DNA from 2 places in the Alkalihalobacterium sp. TH-98 genome. Region 1 is predicted to be linked to the other one. Evidence: riboswitches for the same ligand, from Rfam matches in the RefSeq annotation. Region 1 holds a riboswitch; the other holds the start of a gene.

Region 1 (7,481 bases):
CACCTGCTGCCGTAATTCCCTTAGTAATTCACTTTTAATTGTTGCGAGTTCAGGCGAAAGTAAGTCTTCTATTTTTCTAGGACGCGACAGTGGCACTTGTATTTCTTTAAAAGTAGATAGTGGCGATTGCGAGAAAAGAAACACACGGTCTGATAAAAATAATGCTTCATCTACATCGTGAGTAATAAAAATAACTGTTTTTTCAAGCTTCTGCCATTGATCTAGAAGCCATTCTTGCATGGATAGACGTGTTACTGCATCTAGTGCACTAAAAGGTTCATCAAGAAGTAACAGGTTCCCTCCGCCAAGCATGGCCCGCAAAAAAGAGACTCGTTGTCTCATTCCTCCAGACAGCTGATGGGGATAGTCATATTCATGTCCTTTGAGCCCGAATTCTTCAAGTAACTCCAAAACCTGTTCTTTTTTGTCTTTTTTAGTAAATCCATTAATTTCAAGTGGTAGAAACGCATTATCAAGGATATTACGCCAATCGAGTAGCATATCTTGTTGGGGCATGTAACCGACTTTGCCTAAGCGTTTCTTTTCCACTTCTCCATACAGAGAAATTGAGCCTTTTGTCGGTTGTTCCAGCCCTGTTATCAATCTGAAAATAGTGCTCTTGCCAGATCCACTCGGTCCTAATAAACTAACAAATTCGCCACCTTGGATGCTTAAAGATAATTGGTCAAGAATGGGTGTTACCTTTTCTTTCTTTTTTCCTTTATAGGAAAATGAAACACCGTCAAACGATAAGACATTATTGCTCATCATCTGTTGGCCACATCTGTAATTTGTAAGACATATCCCAGAACATATACTCATAGCGACTTGTATTTAGAAAAATTTCTTCAAGAGCCGTTAGTTCGGCTTCTGTTCTTCCTCCTGCTAGTTCATTCATTAAATTGATAAGCCAATCAGCTAGTTCCCCAAACTCCTCAGAGGCGTACATCTTTACCCATTCACCGTATGTTTCATTTTCAAGTGCTCCAGGAATTTTACTTAACTCAGTTCCAATCTCATAATAACTCCAAGTGCACGGCAGGACAGCGGCAACGAGGTCTGCTAATGAACCGCGTTGGGAAACATTTAGCATATAACCACTGTAAGCTAGAGTAGTTGGAGCGGCTTTTGTTGCTTCAAGTTCTGCCTCACTAATTCCAAGACGACGTGCATATTGACGATGTAAATCCATTTCTACATTTAATGTAGAGTCTAGTAATTTTGCAAAGGTTGACATCGTTTTAAGGTCAGTTCCTTTAAGGCTTCCTAATGCAAATAAACGTGCATACTCAATGAGATACAAGTAGTCTTGTTGCATAAAAAACTTAAACTTTTCAATATCTAACGTACCGTGGCCAATTCCTTGAACAAACGGATGGTCATGGCTTTTTCTCCAAATCGGTTTTGCTTTTTCGTATAAACGATCTGTAAATTGCATTAAAATCACTCCTTGATTTTTTTGTTCGTATACGCCACTAAACAGGTACTTCCATCTTTCTGGTATGACACCATTCGTAAATGAATAGTGTCATTACTTTTGTAAAATGAACGAGTTGATCAATTGAAAGTTGTTCGTTTACGGCATGGGCATGCTCGAGCTTTCCAGGTCCATAAATAACGGTAGGAATGCCTGCTTCTCCAAGCCAGCCTCCATCTGTTACTGTGGGGGACATTCCGACTGTCGCTTTTTCATGAAGGACAGACTGATGAACATGTGCCAATGTTTGAAGGCCGGCGTGCTCTTCATCAATTGCAAGAGAAGGGAAGATTTCACCGCGATCTTCAATCATTGATGTTCCACCCCAACGAAATGTTGGGAGGTTATCTCGAAGCCACGGGTCAGCTTTTGCGACATTAAGGATATGTTCCTCAATTTCTTTTGCAATCTCTTCATGGTTTTCATTTGGATAAAAATGTACAGTAATCCATAAGGAGCATCGATCAGCAATGAATGCTGCATGACGTCCACCTTCAATAACAGCTGGATTAATCGTTGTCATTCCAGCTGGGAATCCAGGGAATGATTTTGTAACTGCCCAATATTGCTCAAGATCTTTTAACCCTTCAATAATTTTTGTCATTTTTTCAATGGCACTTGCTCCAAATAAACCACCACCGGCATGTATCATACTTCGGCGGTTTGCATCATGAAACGTTTGTGCACTTTGTATTGTAATCCAGCCAGTAATGACTCCGCCTTGTCCTTGGATTTGGCAGTCACTCGTATCGACTACGACAGCGAAATCGGCATCATACCCTTTTTTACAACACTCAAGTGTTCCTGCCTCACCAACTTCTTCACCGATGACCGATTGGAAAGTAAGGTCTCCAGGAAGGTCAACCCCAGCTTCTTTTAATAGCTTGATAGCGAATAAAGCGCCAGCGAGGCCGCCTTTCATATCAGCAGCTCCACGCCCGTATAAGATATTATCTTTTACAACTGGGGTGAAAGGATCTTGATCCCAGTTTTCACCTTCTTCAATAGAGGCGACATCAATATGACCATTAATAAGGAGGCTATTAAATTCTGTAGAATTTGTTCCAGCTAAAACTCCAACTACATTTGGATCACCTTCATACACATCCCACTTATCAATCGTGAACCCTAATTCCTGTAGATATGTAGCAATGAATTCTTGTGCATCAGCAGTATTTCGAGCAGGTGGGCTTGGTGTTTTATAGCGAATTAATGTTTTGGCTAGACCAACAAGTTCCTCTTTTCGCTCATCGATTTGATGAAGTAGTAGATCAATAGATGTTTTAGTCAACAGACTCACTCCTTTCAATATTAAAATGAAACACTGACCGTACTCCAAAATAGCATAAAAAAACCACTTCCTATAAAAGGGAAGTGGTTGAATAGTCAGTTACGAACTAATGGTTCAACATTGCTCATTCGCTGTTCCGACTATCCACTTCCCTCCGCTAGTATTATCTAGATCAGGTACAAGGGTTTAGGCATTTGCCAGTCTCAGCTTTTAAAAAGCACCCCTAGTGGATATTTCATAATAAAATTATTTATATTGCTATTCTGAGTACAAAATTAACACACTTACAGTAGAAACTCAACCGAAAAATCTGAAAGTATTGAAACTATAAAGTCTTATGAAGAATATCTGTCTCATAACAGTTTTGTAGGTTAGTTTATTTATGTAACAGTTATGATGAAAATCCGAGTATGAGGAGAGCATTAGTGACCTAAAATTATTATTTTTTACTAGACGGGCTTTATCTTGAGTAATTGTTTTATGGTTTTTAAGAAAGTTGCTTATAGTTAAGGCGTTCATCAGGAATATAAGAGTATTTCAGGACAATATGTATTTTAACTAACAAGTTAAAAGATTGAATATTACGACTATTTATAAAAGATTTAAAAAATGAAAAAAAGTGGTTGAGTTTTCTAATTATCTGTTATATTATAAAACTGTAAACAACAAACTGTAGTAATACAGAAAAGAAGTAAAGAAGTTGGGGTCAGTGATTGAGACCTATTATTATCTAAGATTTTGGTCAACTAGTAATCAACTATTCTCTATAATCAAACTTACATAGCATTGATCAACTAGAAATAATACCTCAATCATAAATTAAAATTTTCTTAAGAAAAGGGAGATGGAGATTATGGCAAAAGTAAACATTCAAGAAGAAGCTAAGAAATTACAAGAACAGTGGGATAATGATCCACGTTGGACTGGTATCGAGCGTCCTTATTCAGCTGAAGAAGTAGTTCGTTTACGCGGTTCTGTTCAAATTGATCATACATTAGCACGTTTAGGTTCACAAAAATTATGGAAGCTTGTAAATGAAGAGCCTTATGTAAATGCACTTGGTGCACTTACTGGTGGTCAAGCGGTACAACAAGTTAAAGCTGGTCTAAAAGCAATCTACTTAAGTGGATGGCAAGTAGCTGCTGATGCTAACCTTGCAGGTCACATGTATCCTGACCAAAGTTTATATCCTGCAAACTCAGTACCACAAGTTGTTAAGCGTATCAACAACTCTTTACAACGTGCTGATCAAATCCAACATATGGAAGGCGAAGGCGAAGTTGATTATTTCGCACCAATCGTAGCTGACGCTGAAGCTGGATTTGGTGGACAGTTAAACGTATTTGAACTTATGAAAGGTATGATTGAAGCTGGTGCATCTGGTGTTCACTTTGAAGACCAATTAGCTTCAGAGAAAAAATGTGGTCACTTAGGTGGTAAAGTACTTATCCCTACACAAACAGCTGTACGTAACTTAGTATCAGCTCGTCTTGCAGCAGACGTTTCTGGTGTACCAACACTAGTAATTGCTCGTACAGATGCTGATGCAGCTGACTTAATTACAAGCGACATCGATCCATTAGATGCTCCATTCATTACTGGTGAGCGTACTCCAGAAGGTTTCTTCCGTACAAATGCTGGTATCGATCAAGCGATCGCACGTGGTCTTGCTTATGCTCCATATGCTGACCTTATCTGGTGCGAAACTTCTAAACCAAGCCTTGAAGAAGCGAAGCAATTTGCTGATGCTATTCATGCAAAATTCCCTGGGAAAATGCTTGCATATAACTGCTCGCCTTCATTCAACTGGGAAGCTAACCTTGACAAAGATACAATCGAAACTTACCAACAAGAACTTGGGAAAATGGGATACAAATTCCAATTCGTTACACTTGCTGGTTTCCACTCTCTTAACTACAGCATGTTTGAACTTGCTCGTGGCTATAAGACTCGTGGTATGGGTGCTTACTCTGAGCTTCAACAAGCTGAATTTGCTGCTGAAGAGCATGGTTACACAGCTACTCGTCACCAACGTGAAGTTGGTACTGGTTACTTCGACCAAGTATCTCAAACTGTATTTGGTGGTACTTCTTCAACTACAGCTCTTAAAGGTTCAACTGAAGAAGCACAATTCCAAAAGTAATAAGTTATATAGCGGTTTTCTAACAAAACTCTCTCATCAATTTAAATATAATTTTGAAAGGCTGGCTGCAAATTGTAGTCAGCCTTCTTTTTTTTCTTCTAAAGGCGTAAAAAAACGAGCACATGCCATGTGCTCGTTCTGTTATTAATTTTGTACCAAAGTTTAGTCAATTTTCTTTTCCGCTATTAATATGCCGTCGCTGTCTGCGTAAACATAATGGTTAGGTTCCCAGTTCACTCCTGCAAATTGTACAGGGACGTTTGTATCGCCTAGACCTTTTTTGATACTGCGAATAGGATTTGTTCCAATTGCAAACACTCCAATATTCATTTCTTTAATTTGTGCAGAATCGCGAATGCAGCCATTAATAATAACTCCCGCTAAATTTCGTAAAACAGCAATTTCAGCTAGGTTATCACCCATTAAAGCGCATTTCTTAGATCCGCCACCATCAACTACGAGGACACTTCCTTCAGGAACTTCTTGAAGAGCTTTTTTGACTAATACATTGTCTTCGAAAACACGTACAGTACAAATCGGTCCTTCAAACGTTTTTTTCTGACCCCAAAATTGAAAGATTGGTTCAGCGAGTAGTAGTTGATCTCCATGTGCATCGTGTAAGTCAGCAGTTTGTATTGACATAATTTCTCCTCCTAGACTATTGATGAATAAATATTCGTCATATCCTATTAAAATTCCTGCTTTTTTGATAAAGAATTTCAAACATGTAGAGAATTTTTTTATTAATGTGGGATGTTATAATAGAGGTCTGTTAGCTTTTTTGGTACAATCATACTATCGGAAAAATTCGTCATGTGTTTATGATACAGAACGACATTTTTCTCATACTTATTTAAAAAGATAGAAAATTATTGGAGGCTTAAACTATGAAAATGATGGATGCAAATGAAATTATCTCTTTTATCTCAAATAGTGTGAAAAAGACACCAGTTAAAGTACATATTAAAGGTGATTTAGAAGGAATCGACTTTGGTTCTGAAACAAAAGCATTTATTACAGGAAATGTAGGGGTTCTTTTCGGAGAGTGGAAAGAGATCGAAGCTGCAATTCAGCAAAATGAAGCAAAAATTGAAGATTATGTAGTAGAAAATGATCGTCGCAATTCAGCGATCCCATTACTTGACATGAAAAATATCCAAGCTCGTATCGAGCCGGGTGCAATCATTCGTGACCAAGTTGAAATCGGTAATAATGCAGTCATTATGATGGGTGCAAGCATTAACATCGGTTCAGTTATCGGCGAAGGCACGATGATCGATATGAACGTTGTAATGGGTGGACGTGCTACAGTTGGGAAAAATTGTCATATTGGCGCAGGGTCAGTATTAGCAGGTGTAATTGAGCCACCTTCTGCAAAACCAGTTGTAGTTGAAGATGATGTAGTTGTTGGAGCTAACGCAGTAATTCTTGAAGGTGTTACTGTTGGTAAAGGTGCAGTAGTAGCTGCAGGGGCAATTGTTACGGAAGATGTTCCTCCAAATACGGTTGTTGCTGGAACTCCAGCTCGTGTAATTAAAGAGATTGATGAAAAAACTAAAGGGAAAACTGAAATTAAACAAGAATTACGTCGCTTAAACGAAGATAACTAATCAACTACGGCATTCATTGAGCTTCCCGCTTGATGGATGCCTCAATTCTATCTAAAAGGAGGGCCACTCATGACAGATTGGCAAAGCCTTGATCAACAATATATGATGTCCACGTATAATCGTTTACCGATTACGATTGAAAAAGGTGAAGGAAATCATCTTATTGATACGGAAGGAAAAGCCTACCTTGATTTATTTACCGGCTTAGCGGTTAATGTACTCGGTCATTCTCATCCAGAGATAGTTAAAACGATTAAGGAGCAAGGTGAAAAGTTTTTACATATTTCAAACGTGTTTTTAAATCAACCAGCTATTCAATTAGCGAAAACGTTAGTTGAGCAGTCAATTGACGGAAAAGTTTTCTTTACGAATTCAGGGGCTGAAGCAACAGAGGCTGCGATTAAGTTAATTCATAAGTGGACGAAAGATGGAGAAAAGAATAATCGTGGTGTCGTTGTTCTAGAAAAGAGTTTTCACGGCAGAACATTAGGTGCAATAAAATTAACTCGGCAACCGGGTGTTTATCAAGATTTTCCTGTAACGGATATGCCGGTTTATGAAGTTGAACCTCATAATCTTGACCAGCTAGAAGAAATCATTAAGACAAAAAATCCTGCAGCTGTATTAATGGAGCCGGTACTTGGATCAGGTGGTATTTTACCATTAGACGAAGAGTATTTACGTGAGGTTGCTCACTTGACGAAAAAATATGGTGTGCTTTGTTGTATGGATGAAATTCAAACAGGGATTGGACGTACTGGAAAAATCTTTGCTTATCAACACGCAGGTTTTTCACCAGATTTAATTTTATTTGCTAAAGGAATTGGTGGTGGCTTACCGCTTGGAGGTATTATCGTTTCAAACGAATTAAGTCATCTATTTAAACCTGGTGATCACGGGACAACTTTTGCACCTTCACCATTAAGTGCTGCCCTTGGTAATACAGTGTTCAAGGTTTTA
Region 2 (7,481 bases), on a different contig from region 1:
TCCTAAAAGAGGCTTTGCTGCTTGAATTAGCTTTTCTATTATGACCTCGTCCTCTTGATCATAATGTTCACGAGACCAATATTCGTTTCCGTGTATCGTCACTACAGTTGTATCCGATATGCCTTTTTGTTGATTATCACCTAGGAACGACACTACCCCTTCTTTTATTTGAATCCCACCTGGCTTTGGTATATTCGTAGGTGCATCTAGTGCAACAATTGTACATAAGCAGGGAAAATAGCTCGTTGCCTTAAGATCTTCTTTTATATTTTCCTCCACCTTTACTTCTTCAATTAACTCTAAAGATTGTGGTGTAGGTGAGGTTATTAATAATTGATCTGCCGTAAAAGATATAAACTCTGCTTGTTTTCCTTTACGTACAATTACAGACCATTTATCCTCTATCCACTCAATTCTTTCAACTTTATGGTCTACTTTAATGTTTACATCTTGTGCTAGTTCCTTCATTAAAATATTCATTCCACTCTTACCTGCATAACGAGGGTATCCATCATTGTGTAATGATAGACTTCTGATTTCGGTCACATTGTTCATTTGATGAAAACCATTTGTCCATGTATGTATAAAGCCAGCTTGCTCCCACTCTTTTACAAGAGCTTTCATTTGCTCACTACGAGCAGTAAAGAATTGAGCACCGTGGTCACTTCTGCCACCACTTACTCTTCTCGTAGCCATTCGTCCTCCGACACTTTTTCCTTTATCTAATACGAGGTAATTCACATTTTTCTGTGAAAACTTCTTTGCTGCCATAATTCCAGCTAACCCAGCACCGACAATAATGACCGAATAATGACCCATTATATCCATCTCCCTCTATACAACGTTTCCTTTATTGTAACAAAATCCATATTGTTCGTGGGTGGCAATGTGTTGAACGAAGTTACGATGTCTACTTTCCCTATACATCAAAATCTAGTAAAATAAGTAGGTATGCATTTAAAGGTTAAATCATTAAGTTGTAGAAAATAGATGATAAAGAGTAGTTTTGGAGGAGAGAGATGGCTTCACAACAAGCTAAAGAAAATAAACAACCGAATCGGATTTCGGAATACTGTGCAAAAATAGTTGAACATAAAGCATTTACTACTACGGTCATTACATTTATTATTATAAACGCCATTGTTGTAGGGATCGAAACATATCCTAATGTCTACCAAACGTATACAAGTTGGTTTTACTATGCTGACATTACCCTATTGTGGATTTTTACAATAGAGATTGCCCTAAGGATGATTGCTGCCCGTCCCACCTACACTTTCTTTAAAAGCAGCTGGAACTGGTTTGATTTTCTTATTGTTGCGGCAGGACATATTTTTGTAGGTGCACACTTTGTCACCGTTTTACGTATCCTGCGTGTTCTTCGGGTCCTGCGAGCTATTTCCGTTATTCCTTCTTTACGAAAATTAGTCGATGCGCTCTTATTAACGATTCCAGCACTAGGGAATATTATGATTTTAATGAGCATTATCTTTTATATATTTGCGGTTACGGGAACGATGTTGTTTGCTGAAGTGGCACCTGAGTATTTTGGAAATTTGCAATTATCCTTATTAACCTTATTCCAAGTAGTTACTCTAGAATCGTGGGCTAGCGGGGTTATGCGCCCCATCTTTGCAGAAGTAGCTTGGTCATGGATCTACTTTGTCCTCTTTATCCTTGTCGGTACCTTCATTGTATTTAACTTGTTTATCGGGGTTATCGTAAGTAATGTTGAAAAAACAAGTAAAGACGAAGACGACAATGATGAGGTCGAAATGAAAAATGAGGTACGAGAGCTTCGTAAAGAAATTGCTGAACTTAAAAATATAATGATTAAGATGAACAAAAGCTGAGGAAACCCCCTCAGCTTTTGACTTATTTTATCCCCATTTTATTTGGGCCTGTTTCGCCTTCCACCCAGTCAAACTCAATCTCAAACGAATGCTTGTCCCCTTTGGTCGAGTATTCATATTCTACTTTTAGACGTTGCGACGGTTTCACTTGCACTTCTTCATCACCTTGCATAAAAACGAACTGACCTTCTTCTCTTAGTTTTTTCGCAATCACTTCTAATACGTCGGCAAAATCACTTAGATTTTGTTGTTCTTTATGTTTTAAGATAATTTGAGTTGGTAATTTTCCTACTTCATTCATCCTTGTTTCCCCCTTTTATCCTCGTTATTCTTATTATAAGCTATTCCTTGCCTATCTTATGTGAACGATATTTGACTAAACGATTGTTAATTTATATGAAGATAAAGAAAGGTGCAAATCACTTTATGATTTGCACCTTTCTAACTTCCATTAAAGTTTATTCAATTGACTCGTCCGCTGAGCCAAAAAATTCATCATATAGGGCACGAACAGCTTTTTCCTCATCTTCATGGCGAATACCAAATACTAAGCTGACTTCTGAAGAGCCTTGATTAATCATTTCAATATTTACATTAGCATTGGCAAGTGCCGAAGTTGCACGTGCTGAAAGACCGATCGTATTGTGCATCCCTTCGCCAACCATCATAATCATGGAAAAATCACGCTCTACATACACATCATCTACATCTAACTCTTCTCGAATACGAGTAATGATGCGATCTTCTTTCTCCCCATCCAACTGACACTGTTTTAAAATAACAGACGTGTCATCAATTCCAGATGGGATATGTTCATAAGAAATGCCCTCTTCTTCAATAATTTGAAGTAACTTACGTCCAAAACCGATTTCGCGGTGCATTAAGTACTTCCGCACATATAGCGTGCAAAATTCCGAGTCACTTGCAATCCCGATCACTGGATTTAACACACAAGCACGTTCAGCCATAATCATCGTTCCACGAGCTTCTGGATTATTTGTATTTTTTATACAAACAGGAATGGACTGACGGAATGCAGGCATTAGTGCTTCATCATGAAATACTGAAAAACCAGCATATGATAATTCGCGCATTTCACGATACGTCATTTTCTTAATGTTCACAGGATTTTCAACGATCTTTGGATTGGCTGCAAATACCGAATCAACATCTGTGAAATTCTCATATAAGTCCGCCTTCACTCCTGCAGCTAAAATAGATCCTGTAATATCTGATCCACCTCGAGGGAAAGTAACTAGTGTTCCTTCTTTTGAGTATCCAAAAAATCCTGGAAAAACGATCACACCTGGACGTTCCCTTAATTGGAACAAATGTTCATAGCTTTCCGGAAGAACTTGAGCGTTCCCGGGTTCATCAGACACTAATAATCCGGCCTCATTTGGATTTACATATTGCGCTTCAATTCCGGTGCTTTGAAAGTAAGCCGCGATTAACTTTGCATTATTGTCTTCTCCACTGGCTTTCATTTGATCGATGAATTTTCCTTCATGGGAAGTGTCAAAAGCTACTCTTGCTTGTAAATCCTCTTTAATCGTTTCTATAATATCTGCTGACAAATTGAGATCTAATGCAATCTCTTCATAACGGCTTACAACAGCTAGTAGAGCATTTTCAACGTCACCTTTTTCTACCACGGCATCGGCTAACTGAATAAGTAAATCCGTAACCTTTGTATCGGTTGCTTCCCTCTTCCCTGGGGCTGAGACAACCACAAATTTTCTCTCTTCGTTCTCGGCAATGATTGAAGCCACTTTACGAATTTGCTCTGCGTTAGCCACTGATGTTCCACCGAATTTCGCTACTCTCATCTCGTTTCTCCAACTCCTATAAAGTTTTTTTCTGTTCCCTTAATATTTCAATAATTCATAATTTATCATAGCCCTTGCCTGTTTGCAAAGTTGAATAAATTGGATATTGTAGGCTGTGTAAGGATATATCACCAACTGGTTTATTCAACCTTCACATCCTCCCCTTTCACGCTAATCGATAGAAAACCCTCCCATATGGTTGGATTTTCATGTGACAGTAACACTTCACAGGAATAAAGAGCTAAAATTAACAAACAATATTCGATATTTCTCAGCAAAATCCCTTCTCGCCAGAACCTTATTCATAAATTATTCGTAATTACTTTTTTTAAGATGTAACCATCCAGCAAACTATTTTCATTCTTCACTTCCTTTAGTCAGTTTTTGAAACCAACATCACATATAGGAATTAAAAATTAGGACTCATCATGAATAAAGCTACAAGAAAAAAAGGAAAATAGATCCAATTAACTGTTTTCTTTTCCTAAATATTGTGTTAATTTAATAGTACAACTGAAGAAAACGGGAGCTCCAAAGCAAGGGGCTGAGAGGACAACTGATACTGTTGTCGACCGTGAACCTGATCTAGGTAATGCTAGCGGAGGGATTTTGTAGAATTCTTATGTCCATTCGACCGCTTTCTTGCGGTCTTTTTATTTTTATAGTGCACATTATGAAAAATAGACGACTGTATAACAGTCGGATAACACCATAATGATTGCAGCTATAAAAATGGATGACATTCTTATATTATCTTCCCCTCCTCCATGATCGGTTCTAACATCCAGAACTTAAATCAAACTTAGGAGGATCTTTTATGTCAATTCTTAACCCATTTCTAAACAGTAAGAAAGTGTATGAGAAAAGCAGTACAAACGATACGATTGCTGTTCCTTTTCGTGAAATTGAACTAAGCCCAACCTCATTTAATGGAAAAGAAATACCTAATGAACCGTTTAGAGTATACGATACGACCGGGCCTTACACTGACTCTACATATCATGCAGATGTCAGAAAAGGACTGCCAGAATTACGCAAACAATGGATTTTAGATCGTGGCGACGTTGAATATTATGAGGGTCGTAATATAAAACCTGAGGATAATGGTTTTATTGATATTGAAAAAACAAAAGCTGTGGAAGTATTTAATACAACAAGCAGAAAACCAGTACGAGCGAAACAAGGAAAAAATGTAACCCAACTTCACTATGCTAAAAAAGGAATCGTCACACCTGAAATGGAATTTATTTCAATTCGTGAAGGTTTAGACCCTGAATTTGTGCGTTCAGAAATAGCGAGTGGAAGAGCAATTATTCCATCCAATATTAATCACCCTGAAAGTGAACCAATGATTATCGGTCGTAATTTTCACGTGAAAATTAATGCGAATATTGGAAACTCAGCAGTCAGTTCATCTATAGAAGAAGAAGTCGAAAAAATGACTTGGGCTATTCGCTGGGGTGCCGATACAATTATGGACTTATCCACAGGAAAGCATATACATACAACAAGAGAATGGATTATTCGAAACAGTCCAGTCCCAGTAGGTACAGTGCCTATTTACCAGGCCCTTGAAAAAGTGAATGGAGTAGCTGAAGACTTAACATGGGAAGTTTACCGAGATACATTAATAGAGCAAGCAGAACAAGGAGTAGACTATTTTACGATACACGCCGGGGTGCTACTCCGATATGTACCACTTACAGCTAATCGTTTAACCGGTATTGTTTCTAGAGGTGGTTCAATTATGGCTGCATGGTGCCTTGCCCACCATCAAGAAAACTTTCTCTATACTCATTTTGCTGAGATCTGTGAAATTATGAAGACGTATGATATCGCTTTCTCATTAGGTGACGGTTTGCGCCCAGGCTCAATTGCTGATGCTAATGATGAGTCCCAATTTGCTGAACTGGAAACACTAGGAGAATTAACGAAAATTGCTTGGGAACATGACGTTCAAGTAATGGTAGAAGGTCCTGGACATGTACCCATGCACAAAATCAAAGAAAATATGGATAAACAACTTGATATTTGTCATGAAGCACCTTTCTATACATTAGGTCCACTCACTACTGATATCGCACCAGGGTATGACCATATTACTTCAGCGATCGGTGCGGCGATGATTGCTTCTTACGGAACAGCCATGCTTTGCTATGTAACACCAAAGGAACATTTAGGGTTGCCGAATAAAGACGATGTTCGTGAAGGTGTTGTAACCTATAAACTTGCTGCACACGCAGCTGATTTAGCGAAAGGGCATCCAAATGCCCAACGACGAGACGATGCACTTTCAAAGGCTCGCTTTGAGTTTCGTTGGCGAGATCAATTTAACTTATCTTTAGACCCAGAAAAAGCAATGAGTTTTCATGATGAAACCCTTCCAGCAGAAGGCGCCAAAACCGCCCACTTCTGTTCAATGTGCGGGCCTAAGTTTTGTAGTATGAAAATCTCTCATGATATTCGTCAAACCGCAAAAGAAAAAGGAATCGATGAACATACTTTACTCAAAGAAGAAATGGAAAAGAAATCTGAAGAATTCAAGGAACAAGGAAGTAAAATATATAGATAATAAAAAGAAGCTGATTCATAGATAACTAATCTATAAATCAGCTTCTTTTTTGTAAAGGTCCGGTAATGTAAATGACTTAAATCCACAGCAAAATTATTGCCATTCCCCGTCGCGGTCCCACTTTCCTGAACGAAGACCAACAGTTTCAAGTAATAGAGAAATCAATGACCTTGGTTCACCTATTAATGAATTTTCTGTACAGCTTGACTCTGGTCTATACTCCATATCAAGCGCATCTTTTAATGTTACTTCCTCTAAAAAGTTCGTAACATCTGCTTCATTAAAGCAAGGAGGAGAAACATAGACGTTAAGTGAATGATCTACTATCATTCGAGCATTAGCTGGTGCGACTTCTGTCGTTTTAACCAATGATCCAATTAAAGCAAAAAGTATAATAAAAACAGAAAGCAATATAGAAATTTGTTTGTTCATTTTTTCATGCCTTTCATCTAGCTCGTAATCTATTATTTATTCTAGTACGAAATCATCAGATGAGCAATGAACAACGCTTGAACTTTATTTATATAAGCCATTCACCAAAATTTCCAAAGCATAAGGTGCTCGAATCCCTTCTGCTGCTGCAGATAATGGAATTACAATAAAATTCTCATTTTTAATAGCTGTAACATCTTCTAGTGCCGGATGACGCAGTAATGTATCTTTTTTCTCTTCAGCCGACGTTTCACCATAATCAACAATGATGATTATTTCAGGATCTCGATCCACTACTTCTTCCCAGCTTACTTCTGCCCAGTTTTTATCGATTTCACTAAATATATTTTCTGCTCCCGCTAGCGTGATTAACGAATTTAAAAAATTTTGTGCCACTGTAAAAGGTGCCGTATCTCCGCTATCAAATACAAATACTTTCTTCTTTTCTGTTACCTCTGGAATATTTTTTTGAATTTCAGATAGTTCTTCTTCCATCGAAGCAATTATTTGTGCTCCTCTTTCTTCGACGTTAAAGATACGTGCTATATTTCGAATATCTGAATAAATATCATTAATTGTCGGGCCAACTTTACTAGAAGACTCATGTAAGTATGCATTGATGCCAAACTCTTTTAATTGTTCAACAGTACCAATATTATCCTCGCGAAATGCACTTGCCCACCCTGCATAAGCGAAATCAGGTTCTTCTGCTAAAAACACTTCTTGCGATGGGTATCGATCCGAAAGAACTGGGATTGACTCATAAGCATCCTTAAATTCTGGTAAGACGGCATC

Evidence for each region. Region 1 has a riboswitch for thiamine pyrophosphate ahead of AC2VNP_RS17295 (acetylornithine deacetylase). Riboswitches for the same ligand answer to the same signal wherever they lie in the genome.
Region 2: it holds a riboswitch for thiamine pyrophosphate, as region 1 does, so the genes downstream of both, thiC (phosphomethylpyrimidine synthase ThiC) here and AC2VNP_RS17295 (acetylornithine deacetylase) in region 1, are expected to answer to the same signal.

What each region holds. Positions count from the first base shown of each region.
Region 1 is NZ_JBYCKM010000045.1:342,269-349,749, forward strand. Features, by position in the region: gene AC2VNP_RS17285 (ABC transporter ATP-binding protein) at 1-768, opposite strand, end outside; gene tenA (thiaminase II) at 758-1,438, opposite strand; gene AC2VNP_RS17295 (acetylornithine deacetylase) at 1,476-2,768, opposite strand; TPP riboswitch at 2,901-3,003, opposite strand; gene aceA (isocitrate lyase) at 3,622-4,911, shown strand; gene rraA (ribonuclease E activity regulator RraA) at 5,074-5,553, opposite strand; gene dapD (2,3,4,5-tetrahydropyridine-2,6-dicarboxylate N-acetyltransferase) at 5,799-6,521, shown strand; gene AC2VNP_RS17315 (aspartate aminotransferase family protein) at 6,591-7,481, shown strand, end outside.
Region 2 is NZ_JBYCKM010000009.1:225,436-232,916, forward strand. Features, by position in the region: gene AC2VNP_RS04360 (NAD(P)/FAD-dependent oxidoreductase) at 1-819, opposite strand, end outside; gene AC2VNP_RS04365 (ion transporter) at 1,020-1,853, shown strand; gene AC2VNP_RS04370 (amphi-Trp domain-containing protein) at 1,876-2,154, opposite strand; gene AC2VNP_RS04375 (aspartate kinase) at 2,312-3,682, opposite strand; TPP riboswitch at 4,195-4,306, shown strand; gene thiC (phosphomethylpyrimidine synthase ThiC) at 4,500-6,254, shown strand; gene AC2VNP_RS04385 (hypothetical protein) at 6,348-6,686, opposite strand; gene AC2VNP_RS04390 (ABC transporter substrate-binding protein) at 6,771-7,481, opposite strand, start outside.